DNA from 3 places in the Blautia sp. AF14-40 genome. Region 1 is predicted to be linked to each of the others. Evidence: predicted binding sites of a transcription regulator. Region 1 holds the regulator's gene; each other region holds the start of a gene.
The links. The regulator Rex, encoded in region 1, represses fermentation and respiration genes when NADH is low (regulators of the CRP and FNR family bind a similar motif). The targets are predictions, from matches to a motif close to ATTGTTAANTANTTAACAAT.
Positions count from the first base shown of each region.

Region 1 (5,550 bases):
CAGAAAAGTGATCACCGTGGGAGCGGGCGATCTGCTGGAGCCAAGAAGAGGAATCTCCGGATGCGGCCCGACACGGGACTGCGTCTGCAAACCGGATCTTGTCGCGCCTGGAAAACGTCTCATTTCCTGCGCGCCTGGAAGAAGCAGGAAGGAATATGTGGTGAAGAGCGGCACCTCGATGGCGGCACCGCGGGTGTCCGGAGCCGTGGCTTTGGCACTTGAACGGGTTCCGGATCTTACAAATGTCCAGGCGAAAATGCTGCTTTGCGAATCGGCGAGAGACCTTGGCCTTCCGCGCAACCGTCAGGGGCATGGGATGCTTCAAACAGACCGTTTTCTGTCTCTTCTGTGAGGCACTGTGCGGCAGCATAAAAAAAGAAAAATGAAGGAAAACACCTCTCATCCTGCAAAAATTGTGTGAATTTATGGGAAAATACCAAAAAATCAGGCGAATTTTGACTTGACAAGCTATAGGATACTTTATACAATAAACGGGAATAGAAAAAGGAGGCCTACTATGGAAAAAATTCAGATGACCACTCCTCTGGTAGAGATGGATGGAGATGAGATGACCAGAATTCTCTGGAAAATGATCAAAGATGAGCTGCTTCTCCCGTTTATTGACCTGAAAACGGAATATTACGATCTGGGACTGGAACACAGAAACGAGACGAACGATCAGGTAACCGTAGATTCCGCAAACGCTACCAAGAAATACGGTGTAGCAGTCAAATGTGCCACCATTACGCCGAATGCAGCGCGTATGACCGAGTACAATCTGAAAGAAATGTGGAAGAGCCCGAACGGAACGATCCGTGCCATGCTCGACGGAACCGTTTTCCGTACCCCGATTGTCGTAAAAGGCATCGAGCCGTGCGTGCGCAACTGGAAAAAACCGATCACGATTGCCCGTCATGCATACGGAGATGTCTATAAAAATGCAGAAATGCGCATTCCGGGACCGGGAAAAGCAGAGCTGGTTTATACGGCTGAGGACGGCACCGAGACAAGAGAGCTGATCCACAACTTCACCGGCGCCGGTGTCATTCAGGGCATGCACAATCTGGATAACTCCATAGAAAGCTTTGCGAGAAGCTGTTTCGAGTACGCACTGTCCACGAAACAGGATCTGTGGTTTGCAAGCAAGGATACGATTTCCAAGAAGTATGATCACCGCTTCAAGGATATCTTCCAGGAGATCTTCGATGCAGAGTACAAAGAGAAATTTGCAGAAGCAGGCATTACCTACTTCTACACTCTGATCGACGACGCCGTTGCCCGCATCATGAAAGCAGAGGGCGGCTTTATCTGGGCCTGCAAGAACTACGACGGCGATGTCATGAGCGACATGGTATCCTCCGCCTTCGGTTCCCTTGCGATGATGACTTCTGTTCTCGTATCCCCGCACGGATATTACGAGTACGAGGCTGCGCACGGAACCGTACAGCGCCACTATTACCGTCACTTAAAAGGTGAGGAGACATCCACCAACTCCGTGGCCACCATTTTTGCATGGACCGGCGCACTCAGAAAACGCGGGGAAATGGATGGAAACGCAGAACTTTCCGCATTTGCAGACCGTCTGGAAAAAGCAACGATCGCAACGATCGAGAGCGGAAAAATGACAAAAGACCTTGCGCTGATCACCACCATGGAAAATCCGACCGTATTAAACAGCCGTGATTTCATCCTGGCCATCCGCGAGGAGCTGGAGAAATAATTAAACGAAGCAAAAAAGAAAGCCGATCCGGCATTCCCGCAAAAAGGGATGCGCCGGACCGGCTTTTTCTGTTTTGAATTTTCCGGGGAAAACCAGGCCTATTCGGCAAGCTCTTCCCATTTTTCATACAGCTCTTCGAGTTCCGCGGCAATCTCTGCTTTCTCTTTGCTTAATTTCACACACTCTGCCACATTCGTTGCGACTTCCGGTTTCGACATTTCCTCATCAATTTCCGAATCGCGTGTCTCAAGCTCTTCAATTCGTTTCTCCGTCTTTTTCAGCTCGTTTTCTTTCTTGCGGAGACGTGCCTGTTCTTCTTTCTGCGCTTTCCAGTCCAGCTTTGTGGAGGAGGCTTCGGAAGGAGCCGCTGTTTCTTCCGGAGCGGCGGCATCGGCAGCAGGAGCATAGATGCGGGTCAGCTCTTCTTTTTTCTCCAGATAGTAATCGTAATTTCCGATATAGTTGACGAGTGTTTGTCCCGTCAGCTCCAGAATCCGGGTTGCAGTCTGATTGATAAAGTAACGGTCGTGGGAAACGTACAGTACCGTTCCAGTGTAATCCTTCAGCGCGTTTTCCAGAATCTCCTTTGATACGATATCGAGGTGGTTGGTCGGCTCGTCGAGGATCAGGAAGTTGGCGTTCGAGAGCATCAGCTTGGCAAGAGAAATTCGTCCGCGCTCACCGCCGCTCAAGGTATGAATCGGTTGGAAGACATCGTCGTTTGTAAACAGGAAGGCGGCCAGCACATTTCGGATTTCGGTGTTTGTCAGATACGGATACGCGTCGGAAATCTCCTGGAAAATGGTCTTTTCCATGTGGAGCACCTGATGCTCCTGATCGTAGTAACCGATCTGTACACGGCTTCCAAGTGTAAAAGAGCCGGCATCCGGGCGGATGACTTCGTTTAAGATCTTTAAGATCGTCGTTTTTCCCGTTCCGTTGTTTCCGATGATTGCGACGCGCTCCCCGCGCTTGATTTCGAAATTCAGATCCTGGAAAAGCGTCTGTCCCGGGAAGGCTTTGGAGAGGTGCTCGACGGTCAGCACATCGTTTCCGCTTGTGATGCGCGGTTCCAGACGGATCCGCATATCGGAGCGTACTTCGGTCGGCTTTTCCAGCACATCCATTTTGTCCAGCATTTTTTCACGGCTCTCGGCGCGTTTGATGGATTTCTCGCGGTTGAAAGATTTCAGCTTTGCAATGACTTCTTCCTGATGGTGGATTTCCTGCTGCTGGTTGACCCAGGCATGGTAAGCGGCTTCACGGAGCATTGCTTTTTTTTGACTGTAGGCGGTATAGTTTCCCTCAAAAGTTGTTACTTTTTTATTGTCCACTTCAACGACTTTTGTGACAACGCGGTCGAGAAAGTAACGGTCATGGGAGACGATCAGGACGGCTCCGCTGTAATTTAAAAGATACGTTTCGAGCCAGGAGATCGAGTCCATATCGAGGTGGTTGGTCGGCTCGTCGAGCAGAATGATGTCCGGTTTGGTGAGCAGCAGTTTACCAAGTGCCACGCGGGTCTTCTGACCGCCGGAGAGGGAGTCCACCTGTTTTTCAAAATCGCTCTCGGAAAAGCCAAGACCTTTTAAAACACCGACGACTTCACTGCGGTACGCGTATCCGTTTTCCAGTTCAAAGGTATGGGAGAGGCGGGTGTAGGTGGAAAGAAGTTCATCCAGCTCTGCACCGGATTTTGTATTCATATCACTTTCCATCTGACGGAGGCGTTCCTCCATATCGATCAGATTCTGTTTCGCGGTCAGCACTTCCTGGTAAATGGAAAGGTGTCCGGTCAGATCCTGATGCTGGGCGAGATAGCCCATCGTCTTTCCTTTGGAGAGGATGACCTCTCCCTCATCGGCCCTCATTTCGCCGATGATGATTTTTAACAGCGTCGATTTTCCGGCACCGTTGATGCCGACCAGTGCGGTTTTTTCGCGTTCTTCTATATGAAAAGATGCATTTTTGATAATTTCCGTTGTCCCGAATGCTTTCGAGATATTCTGACATGCAAGAATCATGTGGTTCCTCCAGATAACATATTTCTGTATTTTGACATAATACACCATCCTTATTATAGAGAGTAATACACAAAATTTCAAGAAATCTTTGACAATTTTCTATCAACCATATATAATATGAATATATGCAGGTGTAAATAAGGAGGAATTTATCTTGGAAGAAAAAGGAATTTCGCGGGCAGTTATCAAAAGACTTCCTAGATATTATCGTTACCTGGGCGAATTGCTGGAGGACGGAGTAGAACGGATCTCTTCCGGTGAGCTGAGCGAGCGGATGAAAGTGACAGCTTCCCAGATTCGCCAGGATTTAAATAATTTCGGCGGCTTCGGCCAGCAGGGGTATGGTTATAACGTGCGGTATCTGTACAGCGAGATTGGAAAAATTTTAGGTCTGGACAGAGTCCACAATATGATTTTTGTCGGAGCCGGAAATCTGGGACAGGCGCTTGCTAATTATGCGGCCTTTGAAAGAAGCGGATTCAAAACGGTCGGTATTTTTGACGTCAACCCGGTATTAAAAGGAATCTCCGTGCGCGGAATTGAAATCCGCATGGCGGACGAGCTTCCGGAATTTATCAAGGAACACCATGTAGAGATTGCGGCTTTGACACTGCCAAAAGCAAAAGCGGTAGAGATGGCAGAGATTCTCGTGGACAACGGTGTAAAAGCAATCTGGAATTTTGCACATACCGATCTAAACTTAAAACTTCCGAAAGATGTGATCGTCGAGAACGTCCATCTTTCCGAAAGTCTGATGCGTCTCTCCTACAATCTGACCAGATATGAGGCGGAGCATCCAAAGAACAATTAAGAAACCAAAACAAAAGCAGGAGAGTCTTCGGGAAACCGGAGACTTTTTCTGTTCACTTTCCGGATAAGGCAGGAAAAGGAGGAAAAGCGATGAAACGGATTCTTACAGCAGCACAGATGAAGCAGGCAGACCGCAATACGATCGAAACCATGGGGGTACCGTCCCTGGTACTGATGGAGCGCGCAGCGCTGTCCTGCGTGGAGGAGCTTCAAAATGGAACATGGGATACAGGAAAAGTCCTTGCTGTGTGCGGTCCCGGAAATAATGGAGGGGACGGTGCGGCAATTGCACGGATTTTAAAGACGAAAGGGGTGGATGCGGAACTGTTCTGTCTTGGAAATCCGGAAAAATACAGTGAAGGCATGAGAGCACAGAAGAAAATTGCGGAAAATTATGGGGTCCGTGAGGTTAAGAATCCGGATTTCCGGGAATATACTGTTATCATAGATGCCATCTTTGGAATTGGCGTATCCCGTCCGCTGGCAGGGGAGTACCGGAGGGCAGTGGAAGCAATCTGCGCAAGCGGTGTTCCTGTTCTTGCCGTGGACATCCCTTCGGGGATCCACACGGATACCGGAGAGGTCCTTGATGCGGCGGTGAAAGCCAGAGCCACGGTGACATTTGCCTGTGCAAAGCCAGGGCTTCTCTTTGATCCCGGAAAACGATATGCCGGAGAGGTCCTGATCCGTGATATCGGAATCGGCTTTGATGCAGGAGAAGAGGAGACGCCCTGGTACGGTTCAGTGGAAAAAGAAGATCTGGACCGGTTTCTTACCCGCACGCCGATGGGAAATAAGGGAACCTTCGGAAAGGTGCTGGTACTTGCCGGTTCCGGTGCCATGTGCGGAGCCGCTGTTTTGTGTGCCAGGGCAGTCCTTGCATCCGGTGCCGGCATGGTAAAGGTTGTGACAGAGGAAAGAAACCGTACGCCGCTTTTCTGTGCCCTGCCGGAAGCAATGGCGGATTTCTGGAAGGAGGATGAGCCGCTTCCGGAA
Region 1 covers NZ_QUHK01000008.1:10,304-15,853, forward strand. Annotated here, with positions in the region: gene DWW13_RS07805 (S8 family peptidase) at 1-352, shown strand, start outside; gene DWW13_RS07810 (NADP-dependent isocitrate dehydrogenase) at 518-1,720, shown strand; gene DWW13_RS07815 (ABC-F family ATP-binding cassette domain-containing protein) at 1,819-3,744, opposite strand; gene DWW13_RS07820 (redox-sensing transcriptional repressor Rex) at 3,899-4,555, shown strand; gene DWW13_RS07825 (NAD(P)H-hydrate dehydratase) at 4,645-5,550, shown strand, end outside.

Region 2 (5,550 bases), on a different contig from region 1:
GCTTTCTTCTGCCGTTGCCAGGGAAATCAGCAAAAACCTGCGCGGCCTGCAGCAGTACGGTATCTGCAGCGGCCTTGCAAATGAAATTTCGCAGGGCGAAAGCTGGAAAAAGATTGGTTCCACCCGCTATACAAACGATAAACAGATTACCGATCACTATGCGATCATTCCGACCGGACAGGGCCTTAACAATCTGCGGAACCTCTCGGAACTCTCCGCAAAAGTTTATGAGACGATTGTCCGCCGTTTTCTCGGTATCTTCTATCCGCCGGCGGTCTATCAGAAAGTTGCTCTTGTCACCGAAATCGGCGGCGAGCAGTTTTTCTCCAACTTCCGTGTTCTCGTGCAGGAGGGCTATTTAAAAGTCATGCAGTATTCTTTCTTCCGTAAGAAAGAGGAGGACGACGAGGGCAGAAAGGAGGACGAGACGACTTGCGATCCCTCTTTTCTTGCAGCGCTGTCCCAGCTGCAGAAAGGCAGCGAGCTGAATCTTCTCGGCCTTTCTATCAAAGAAGGAGAAACCTCTCCGCCAAAACGCTACACCTCCGGTTCGATGATCCTTGCAATGGAAAATGCCGGACAGCTCATTGAAGACGAGGAGCTGCGCGAACAGATTAAGGGAAGCGGCATCGGAACGAGTGCGACGCGTGCTGAGATTCTGAAAAAGCTTGTCTTTATCAAATATCTTGCTCTGAACAAAAAGACGCAGGTTATCACCCCGACACAGCTTGGCGAAATGATCTACGACGTCGTACACCAGTCGATCCGCCCGCTTCTGAATCCGGAGCTGACGGCAAGCTGGGAAAAGGGACTTACCTATGTAGCGGAAGGCTCCATTACCTCCGAGGAATATATGGGAAAACTGGAAAACTTTGTGACACGCCACACGGTAAATGTGAAGCAGATGCGGAATCAGTTCCAGCTAAAGAGCAGCTTTGATGCGTCCGCGCCGTATTACAAAAAAGCCTCTTCCACGCGCTCCCGTACCGGGAAACGTACCGCTGCAGAAGATTCCTCTGCAAAGTCCTATTCCACCGCCAGAAAAAAGGGCACACAGAACTCCTGAAATGTGGTAAGATAAACAGGAACTAAAACAAGAAAGGATGAATCACGCATGAAAGATGCAACCATTTCTGAACTTTATGATTTAACCCAGACCATTGCCGCAAAAATCTTTGAAGGCAAAACGTATCCATGGGAAGTGCTTCCGCTCATTAAAGATTTTATTCTTGAACTCGGCGAAACACTCGATCCGGCAGAATACGAAAACCGCGGCGAAAATGTCTGGATCGCAAAAGATGCCGTGATCGCACCGACCGCTTCCATTAACGGCCCATGCATCATTGGAAAAGGCGCTGAGATCCGTCAGTGTGCCTTTATCCGCGGAAACGCCATCGTCGGCGAAGGCGCTGTCGTTGGAAACTCCACCGAACTGAAAAATGTCATTCTCTTTAATAAAGTACAGGTTCCGCATTACAACTATGTCGGCGACTCTGTTCTTGGATACAAAGCCCATATGGGTGCCGGTTCCATTACTTCCAATGTAAAATCCGATAAGAAGCTCGTTGTTGTCAAAGGCGCAGATGAACAGATCGAAACCGGACTGAAAAAATTCGGTGCGATGCTCGGCGATGAAGTTGAGGTCGGCTGTAACAGCGTATTGAACCCGGGAACGGTTGTCGGAAGAAATTCCAACATTTATCCACTCTCCTGTGTTCGCGGTGTGATCCCGTCAGGTCATATTTTTAAGAATGCGAAAGAAATTGTCAAAAAAATCTGATAATTAAAAAAATTCTCTTTTATCGAGAGAAAACCAAACCGATTGATTTAAAAGACCGCCGGAAATTTTATCGTTTTCCGGTGGTCTTTGCAATTTTTTATCAAAATATGCTGGACGAATGACCAATTTTGTGAGACAATAACCATAGGTCTGTGAACAGGCTGGAAACAGTCCGTTCGAAAGACAAAAGCTCAAATAAGTACATATTTGAAAGGAGTTTAACAATGACTTATTCACACGAAGTAGAAATGATGTGTCCGGTTGCCCAGGGCGTGCATCACGGTGCAGCTCCGATTCCGGAGGAAGCAAAATGGGTAAAAGCAAAAGAAATCAAAGACATTTCCGGATTCACTCACGGTATTGGCTGGTGCGCACCGCAGCAGGGTACCTGCAAGCTGACTCTGAACGTAAAAGAGGGCGTTATCCAGGAAGCTCTCGTTGAGACCATCGGATGTTCAGGAATGACTCATTCTGCAGCTATGGCATCTGAGATTCTGCCAGGACTTACCATCCTTGAGGCACTGAATACTGACCTTGTGTGTGATGCTATCAATACTGCTATGAGAGAGCTCTTCCTGCAGATCGTTTACGGAAGAAGCCAGAGTGCATTCTCCGAGGACGGACTGGTTGTAGGCGCAGGCCTGGAAGACCTTGGTAAAGGACTTCGTTCCCAGGTTGGTACCATGTACGGAACTCTTGCAAAAGGACCTCGTTACCTGGAGATGACCGACGGTTATGTAACAGGTATCGCTCTGGATGCAGATGATGAGATTATCGGTTACAAATTCATCAACTTCGGAAAGATGATGGACTTCATCAAAGCCGGCGATGATGCAAACACAGCTTTCGAAAAAGCAAGCGGACAGTACGGACGTGTTGCTGATGCTGTTAAGATCGTTGACCCGAGAAAAGAGTAATCAGATAATTTAGGAGGATAGGAAAATGGCTTTATTTGAATCATATGAAAGAAGAGAGAAACAGATTCTGGCTAAGCTTGCTGAGTACGGAATCAACTCCATCGAAGAAGCTGCAGAAGTTACAAAAGCTGCTGGCCTTGATGTATACAAAATGATCGAAGGCATTCAGCCAATCTGCTTCGAGAATGCAAAATGGGCTTACACTGTAGGCGCAGCAATCGCAATCAAAAAAGGATGCCGCAAAGCTTCTGAAGCTGCTGCAGCAATCGGTGAGGGACTTCAGTCCTTCTGTATCCCGGGTTCTGTAGCAGATCAGCGTAAAGTTGGTCTTGGCCATGGTAACCTTGGTAAAATGCTTCTGGAAGAGGACACCGAGTGCTTCGCATTCCTGGCTGGACATGAGTCCTTCGCAGCTGCTGAGGGTGCTATCGGTATCGCTGAAAAAGCAAACAAAGTACGTCAGAAACCTCTGCGTGTTATCCTGAACGGTCTTGGAAAAGACGCTGCTCAGATCATCGCTCGTATCAACGGCTTTACTTATGTAGAGACTGAGTATGACTACTACACCGGAGAACTGAAAGAAGTATTCAGAAAAGCATACTCCGATGGACCGCGTGCGAAAGTTAACTGCTACGGCGCTAACGACGTTCGCGAAGGCGTTGCTATCATGTGGAAAGAGAACGTTGACGTTTCCATCACCGGAAACTCCACCAACCCGACTCGTTTCCAGCATCCAGTTGCAGGTACCTACAAAAAAGAGCGTATCGAAGCTGGTAAAAAATACTTCTCCGTTGCTTCCGGCGGTGGTACAGGACGTACTCTTCACCCGGACAACATGGCAGCAGGTCCTGCTTCCTACGGTATGACCGATACTATGGGACGTATGCATTCTGACGCTCAGTTTGCAGGTTCTTCTTCTGTACCGGCTCACGTAGAAATGATGGGTCTGATCGGCGCAGGAAACAACCCAATGGTTGGTATGACTGTTGCTGTAGCTGTTGCTGTTGAAGAGGCAGCAAAAGCTGGCAAATTCTAAGATTAGCCAAACCTTGCGTAAATAAAATTATTTGAGCAAAAAAGAAGCGCCGCGGGAATTTTCCCGTATGGCGCTTCTTTTTTGCTGCTTTCGATATCCTGCAAAGTTGGGCGTGCAGATTGCAGGAACGATGTTTCAAACACATGCTATATTCTTTTGATCCATGCACAAAAAACGCCTCTGAACCCAAAACGTTTCAGAGGCGTTTTTTATATCATTCTAAGCATTATTTTGCAGCGATAAACTTCTTTGCAACCAGTGTCTCTGCACAAAGTACTGCTCCGCCTGCTGCGCCGCGGACCGTGTTGTGGGACAGACCTACGAATTTCCAGTCGTAGATGGAATCCTCTCTTAAACGGCCTACGTTGATTCCCATACCGTTCTCGTAGTTGACATCCAGTGTTACCTGCGGACGGTTATCTTCTGTCATGTAACGGATGAACTGTTTCGGTGCGCTTGGCAGATTCAGCTCCTGCGGAAGGCCTTTGAAGTTCTCCAGTTTTTCGATCAGCTGCTCTTTCGTCGGTTTCTTGCGGAATTTTACGAAAACAGCTGCGGTGTGTCCGTTTAATACCGGAACACGGATACACTGACAGGTGATCTTCGGCTCAGTTGCTTTTACGATCACGCCGTTTTCAATTTTACCCCAGATACGAAGCGGCTCCTGCTCGCTCTTCTCTTCTTCTCCGCCGATGAACGGGATGATGTTGCCTTCCATCTCCGGCCAGTCTTTGAAGGTTTTTCCTGCTCCGGAAATTGCCTGGTATGTGGTTGCAACCACTTCATATGGCTCGAACTCTTTCCATGCCGTTAATACCGGTGCATAGCTCTGGATTGAACAGTTCGGTTTTACAGCGATAAAGCCTCTCTTGGTTCCCAGACGTTTTTTCTGAAACTCGATAACATCGAAGTGCTCCGGGTTGATTTCCGGAACTACCATCGGAACATCCGGTGTCCAGCGGTGTGCGCTGTTGTTGGAAACAACCGGTGTCTCGGTCTTTGCATATGCTTCTTCAATCGCTTTGATCTCATCTTTCGACATATCAACAGCGGAAAATACAAAATCTACGGTAGATGCCACATGCTCTACATCATTTACATTCATCACAACGAGCTTTTTCACTGCTTCCGGCATTGGAGTATCCATTTTCCAGCGTCCGCCGACTGCTTCCTCATATGTTTTTCCGGCACTTCTCGGACTTGCTGCCAGGGTCACAACTTCAAACCACGGATGGTTCTCCAGCAGAGAAATAAATCTCTGTCCTACCATACCGGTTGCTCCTAAAATTCCTACTCTCAATTTCTGCTCCATTGGTTTCATCTCCTTGTTCTTCTGTGGCGTACATTTGTGCGTCTCATGTCATACTATACCAATTTTTTCAAAATTGCAACTGTTTTTTCAATTTTCCTGTAAATATTTTTTATTCTGCTCGATGACAGCCTGCATCGCATCTGCTCCCGGCGCACCGATCGTGTTGCGTCGTTCTACGCAGTTCTTCATGCTGATGGCATCATAAATATCATCCTCGAAGACCGGGCTGATCGCTTTGTACTCTTCGAGTTTCATATCATCAAGGGAGATTCCTTTGTCAATGCAGTACAGAACGAGACGGCCGACAATGCCATGTGCATCGCGGAACGGAACGCCTTTTCCAACAAGGTAATCAGCTGCGTCCGTTGCATTCGTGAAACCGTTCTTTGCACTGTTCTCCATGCGGTCTTTTTTGAAGTACATGGTAGAAAGCATGCCATTGAACAGAGCCAGGCATCCTTTTACGGTGTCGATGGCATCGAAGGTCAGCTCTTTATCCTCCTGC
Region 2 covers NZ_QUHK01000029.1:13,064-18,613, reverse strand. Annotated here, with positions in the region: gene DWW13_RS15370 (DNA topoisomerase) at 1-1,066, shown strand, start outside; gene DWW13_RS15365 (acyltransferase) at 1,115-1,780, shown strand; gene DWW13_RS15360 (iron-sulfur cluster assembly scaffold protein) at 2,005-2,697, shown strand; gene DWW13_RS15355 (GGGtGRT protein) at 2,723-3,733, shown strand; gene DWW13_RS20210 (DUF6783 domain-containing protein) at 3,801-3,893, shown strand; gene asd (aspartate-semialdehyde dehydrogenase) at 3,960-5,045, opposite strand; gene argH (argininosuccinate lyase) at 5,133-5,550, opposite strand, start outside.
Region 2: the regulator Rex is predicted to act here: its motif matches at 1,866-1,885, upstream of DWW13_RS15360 (iron-sulfur cluster assembly scaffold protein).

Region 3 (5,550 bases), on a different contig from region 1:
GTCAGATGCTGCTGATCAACATGGTATTTTACATTCCGCTGACCCTTGTCAATGTCGTACGCTTTACCGTGCAGGGCATGGGCTTCAGCAAATTTGCAATCCTTGCCGGCGTCTGCGAGATGATCGGCCGTTCGGTGGTAGCCTTTTTCCTGGTTCCGTATTTTGGTTACACCGCAGTCTGCTTCGCAAGCCCGGTGGCATGGATTCTCGCCGATCTGTTTCTCGTTCCGGCGTACCTGTACTGCGCAAAAACGCTTCGTTCTCTTTTTGAGAAAAATGCGCAGATGATGTAAGCCGTGCCGCAAGATGGACAAGCTGTTTCAATTCTGGTATAATGGAGCCTGGATTTTAGGAAAGCTGAAAAAGAATCCCATAGAAGAGAGGAAGATATCCTATGAAACAGTCGGTATTAGAATATAAGAAACTTCTGGAGCAGGAAGGCCTTCTGGTGGAATTTGCAGAGCCGGAAGGAAAAGAAGGAGAGGACAGACCCGTTACCCTCGTAACGTATTTTTCGGGCGGAGCGGATCAGGGAACGCTGTTTCTCTGCAAAGGAGCTGCATTCAAAGAGGCATACTTAAAAGACGCCGTAAACCGCGGTGCTGTTGCCTATGTAAGTGAAAAAAAATACGAAGCGGGAAAAGAAATTCCGGCGCTCATCGTCAACGATGCCAGAAAAGCACAGTTTGTGCTGGGTGAGGCGTTTTACGATTATCCGGCAAAGTCGCTGCATGTCACGGCGCTGACCGGAACAAAAGGAAAGACAACGACAGCCTACTACCTGCAGTCGATGCTCGATGCCTGCCTGAAAAAACAGGGCGGAAACGGATGTGCACTGTTAAGTTCGATTGAATATTACGACGGAAAGACGAGAGAAGCATCAACGCTCACCACGCCGGAATCCCTGGAGCTGTGCCGTCATATGCGCAATGCCGTAGATGCAGGCCTTTCCCATATGGTGATGGAAGTATCCTCCCAGGCGCTCAAATACGAGAGAGTCGGAAACACGCATTTTGATACCGCCATTTTCCTGAACATCTCCAAGGACCACATCAGCCCGACGGAGCACAAGGATTTTGATGATTATTTCCAGTCGAAATTAAAGATCTTCGACCGCTGCACCTGCGCCTGCGTGAACCTGGACAGCGACCATATCGGGGAAATCCTGAAAGCTGCGGCAAAATGTGAGCGCGTCGTTACGTTTGGATCGAAAGAAAATGCTGTAATCCGCGTGAGTGATATCAAGCCGGGCAGAGGAAAATTCTATTTCCATGTGGCAGGACCGGATTTCTCGGAAGATTTTACCCTGCCGGTGCACGGAGCCTTCAATGTGGAGAATGCCGTAGCTGCCATTGCGGCTGCCTGGTCGATGGGAATCCCGGTTTCGCTGATCAAGGAAAGCCTCCTTGGCGTCACCGTTCCGGGAAGGATGGAGACGTATGAGAGCAGCGCGGGCGAGGTCACGGCGATCGTGGATTTCGCGCACAATGGCCTGAGTTTTGAAAAAATGTTTGATACCGTAGCACTCGAATATCCGGGGAGCCGCGTAAGCGTTGTGTTCGGAACCCCGGGCGGAAAAGCATTCAACCGCAGAAAAGATATGGGTGAGATTTCCGGAAAACGGGCGGACCGGATTTTCCTCGTACCGGATGATCCGGGAAACGAAGATCCGCAGGCGATCTGTGAGGAGATCGGCGGGTACATAGCAAAGGAAGGTGCATCCTTCCAGATCCGCATGGACCGCGGAGCAGCAATCCGGGAGGCGATTCTTGGCGCCGTACCGGGAGAGGTTGTTCTGATCCTTGGAAAAGGCGCGGACGTGACGATGCACGTCGGAAACGGAAATGTGCCGTACCGGTCAGATGCCGTCTATGCAAAAGAGGCGCTTGCCGAATATGGAAATGCATTTGCCGAAGCGGCAACGGCTCGTGAAACAGAAGAATAGAAGCAAAAACAGAAAAAACAGAGCAAAAAAGACACGGAACAGAAAAATCCGTGTCTTTTTTGCGTCTGGCGGCAGCAGAAATGAAAATCAGACAGGAAATTTGGCGGATACATCCTACAAAATGTAGAAAAGAAGGACAGAAACTAGCCCGTATGACGAAAAGTTGTTAAAAATATAACGAACGAAAGTTAGACTTGTGAAACTAAACACAGAAAGCAAAAACCCGGGAACCATGCGGAAAAAGACGAATTCTGCGGGATGAAGGACAAAGCTGTAAGTTTTTGGAAAGAATTCTTGTGAAAAAGAACAAAAAATGGTATAATTGTATTGAAATATATCCAGAACACCCCTTCTGGAAGCGTACGGGCTCAGTGAGAAAAAAGATTTCACGAAAATGCTCGAAAAAAACACTTGTTAAATTCTTGTCATAGTGCTATGATAAGGAAAGTGAAAAATTTATCAATCACAAAAACCAACTAGGGGTATTTTAGAAAGGAGTATTTATGAGCAGCAAGATTACCATCATTGGAGCTGGAAGCGTTGGATCTACGATCGCCTATACACTGTCGAACGAAGACATCGCGTCTGAGATTGTTCTCATCGATATTAACAAGAAAAAAGTAGAGGGAGAGGTTATGGATATCGCGCAGGGTACCTGCTTCCGCGATCCGGTCTCCATCATCGCAGGTGAGTATGAGGATGCCAAGGACTCTGATATCGTAATTATTACTTCCGGTATTGCAAGAAAGCCTGGCCAGACCCGTATTGAGCTGACCCAGACCAACGTAAACATCTTAAAATCCATCACACCGGAAATCGTAAAAGCGGCTCCGAATGCCATCTACATCATTGTAAGCAACCCGGTTGATATCATGACCTACGTGTTTACAAAGATCTCCGGACTTCCGGAAAACCAGATCCTTGGTTCTGGTACCATGCTGGATTCCGCGAGACTTCGCTGCGGACTGTCTGAACACCTCAACATTGCCCAGAAAAACATCCACGCTTACGTATTCGGTGAGCACGGCGATACTTCCTTCATTCCGTGGAGCGGCGCTTACGTTTCCGGTGTCAGTCTGGACGAGTACTACGAGACCGTAGAAAAAATGGGCAGGAACGTAACCAAGATCGACAAAGATGCTATGCTGGAGTACGTAAGAACTTCCGGCGGACAGGTTATTGCAAACAAAGGAGCTACTTTCTATGCAGTATCTGTTGCAGTATGCAAACTGGTAGCAACCATTCTTTCTTCTTCCGATTCTGTAGCAACCGTATCTTCCATGATGCACGGTGAGTACGGCATCGAGGATGTATGCTTAAGCACACTGACCCTCGTTGGACCGAAAGGCGTACAGGGCAAGATTCCGATGCGTATGACAAAAGAGGAAGTAGAAAAACTCAAAGCAAGTGCCGACGCATTAAAAGCAGTTATCGCACAGATCGAGCACTAAGAGCGGGCAATAAGCTCAAAACATAAAATTTATGGCAGTGGCAGAAAGTGCGAAAGAGCGGTATCTCCCACTGCCTTAACGTGCGCCTGAAGAAATTTTCCGCCGGGTGTACATAAAAAGAGTACCGGAAACTTTTCCGGTGCCGGACAGAAGATACCGCAGGAAAAATGGAAACCAACAGGAGCAAGTAAGAAAGGAGCAATTCCATGACCTACAGTTATTTTCCGGGCTGTACGCTGAAGAACAAAGCAAAAGATCTGGATCATTATGCCAGAGAGTGCGCAAAAGTTCTGGGATTTGAACTGGAAGAAATTGAAAACTGGCAGTGCTGCGGAGCTGTGTATCCACAGGCATCCGATGAAATCGCCACAAAACTTTCTTCGGTTCGCGCCTTAGCAGACGCCAAAGAAAAAGGACAGGATCTGATCACAGTCTGTTCCGCCTGTCATCACGTGATCAAACGCGTAAACGATGACATGGCGAATGTAGAAGACATTCAGACAAAAGTAAACAACTACATGGCTCTTTCCGAGCCATATCTTGGCGAAACGAAAGTACTTCATTATCTGGAAGTGCTGCGTGACGTCGTTGGATTTGACAAGATCAAAGAGAAAGTGGTAAACCCATTAAAAGGAAGAAAAATCGGCGCATATTACGGCTGTATGCTGCTTCGTCCGAGCACCACAATGCAGTTTGACGATCCGGAAAATCCGACAATCATTGAAGACTTTATCAAGGCCCTTGGCGCGACACCGGTCGTATATCCGATGAGAAATGAGTGCTGCGGCGGCTACATATCCCTCAAAGAAAAGAAAATGGCATCCAACATGGTAGACCAGATCATGGTATCCGCATCCTACAAAGGAGCAGAAGAACTGATCACTGCATGTCCGCTTTGCATGTACAACCTGCGCAATAACGGAACAAAAGAAGGTCTTCCGGTTACCTACTTTACCGAGCTTCTTGCAGAAGCACTCGGCATCAAAGAGGAGGTGCAGGCATGAAAATTGCAACATCCGATGAAATCCGTGCCATCGCCGGTGTGGATACCAGAAAATGTATGAAATGCGGTAAATGTTCCGCATCCTGTCCTGCTTATAACGAAATGGACATCCGTCCGCATCAGTTCGTATCCTATGTACAGAACGGCGATGTGGAAGCACTGATGAACTCCAAGTCCATCTGGAAATGCCTCTCCTGCTTCGCATGCGTAGAGCGCTGTCCAAGAGACGTAAAACCTGCCAAACTGATCGAGGCAGTCCGTCTTTCTGTCATCCGCCAGAAAGGTGAGAATTATCTCTCCCCGGATGAAATTCCGGCACTTCTGGACGATGAGACTCCGCAGCAGCTGCTGATGAGTGCATTCCGTAAATATAGAAAGTAAAAAACAACCCATCCACAGAAAGGTGAGAGAAAAGTGCAAAGAATAGGAGTATTTGTCTGCCACTGCGGTACAAATATTGCGGCTACCGTTGATGTTAAAAAAGTTGTTGATGTCATCAGCAAAGAGCCGGGTGTTGTACATGCAGAGGATTATCAGTATATGTGTTCCGAAACAGGTCAGCAGAAAGTGATCGATGCCATTCAGAACGAGCATCTGACCGGCGTTGTTATCTGTTCCTGCTCTCCTCGTATGCATGAAGGAACGTTCCGCAAAGCAGCAGAAAAAGCGGGTCTGAACCCGTATCAGCTGGAGATTGCAAACATTCGTGAGCAGTGTTCCTGGATTCATAAAGATATGGAAGAGGCTACCGAGAAGGCCGTGATCCTGGCCCGTGCAGCCGTTGCAAAAGTTATGCTGGACACCCCGCTTACCCCGGGCGAGAGCCGCGTTGTAAAACGTGCGCTGGTGATCGGAGGCGGTATCGCAGGTATTCAGACAGCACTGGATATCGCAGATGCAGGCTATGAAGTAGATATCGTAGAGAAGACCCCGAGTATCGGCGGAAGAATGTCCCAGCTCGATAAAACATTCCCAACCCTTGACTGTTCTTCCTGTATCCTGACTCCTCGTATGGGAGAGGTAAACGCCCATGAGAAGATCAATATCTATACCTACAGTGAAGTAGAGAGCGTTGGCGGATTTGTCGGTGATTTCAAAGTAGATATCCGCAAAAAAGCAAGATACGTAGATATGGACAAATGTACCGGATG
Region 3 covers NZ_QUHK01000002.1:157,540-163,089, forward strand. Annotated here, with positions in the region: gene DWW13_RS02670 (MATE family efflux transporter) at 1-293, shown strand, start outside; gene DWW13_RS02675 (Mur ligase family protein) at 395-1,945, shown strand; gene DWW13_RS02680 (L-lactate dehydrogenase) at 2,449-3,396, shown strand; gene DWW13_RS02685 (CoB--CoM heterodisulfide reductase iron-sulfur subunit B family protein) at 3,603-4,400, shown strand; gene DWW13_RS02690 (4Fe-4S dicluster domain-containing protein) at 4,397-4,780, shown strand; gene DWW13_RS02695 (CoB--CoM heterodisulfide reductase iron-sulfur subunit A family protein) at 4,814-5,550, shown strand, end outside.
Region 3: the regulator Rex is predicted to act here: its motif matches at 2,356-2,375, upstream of DWW13_RS02680 (L-lactate dehydrogenase).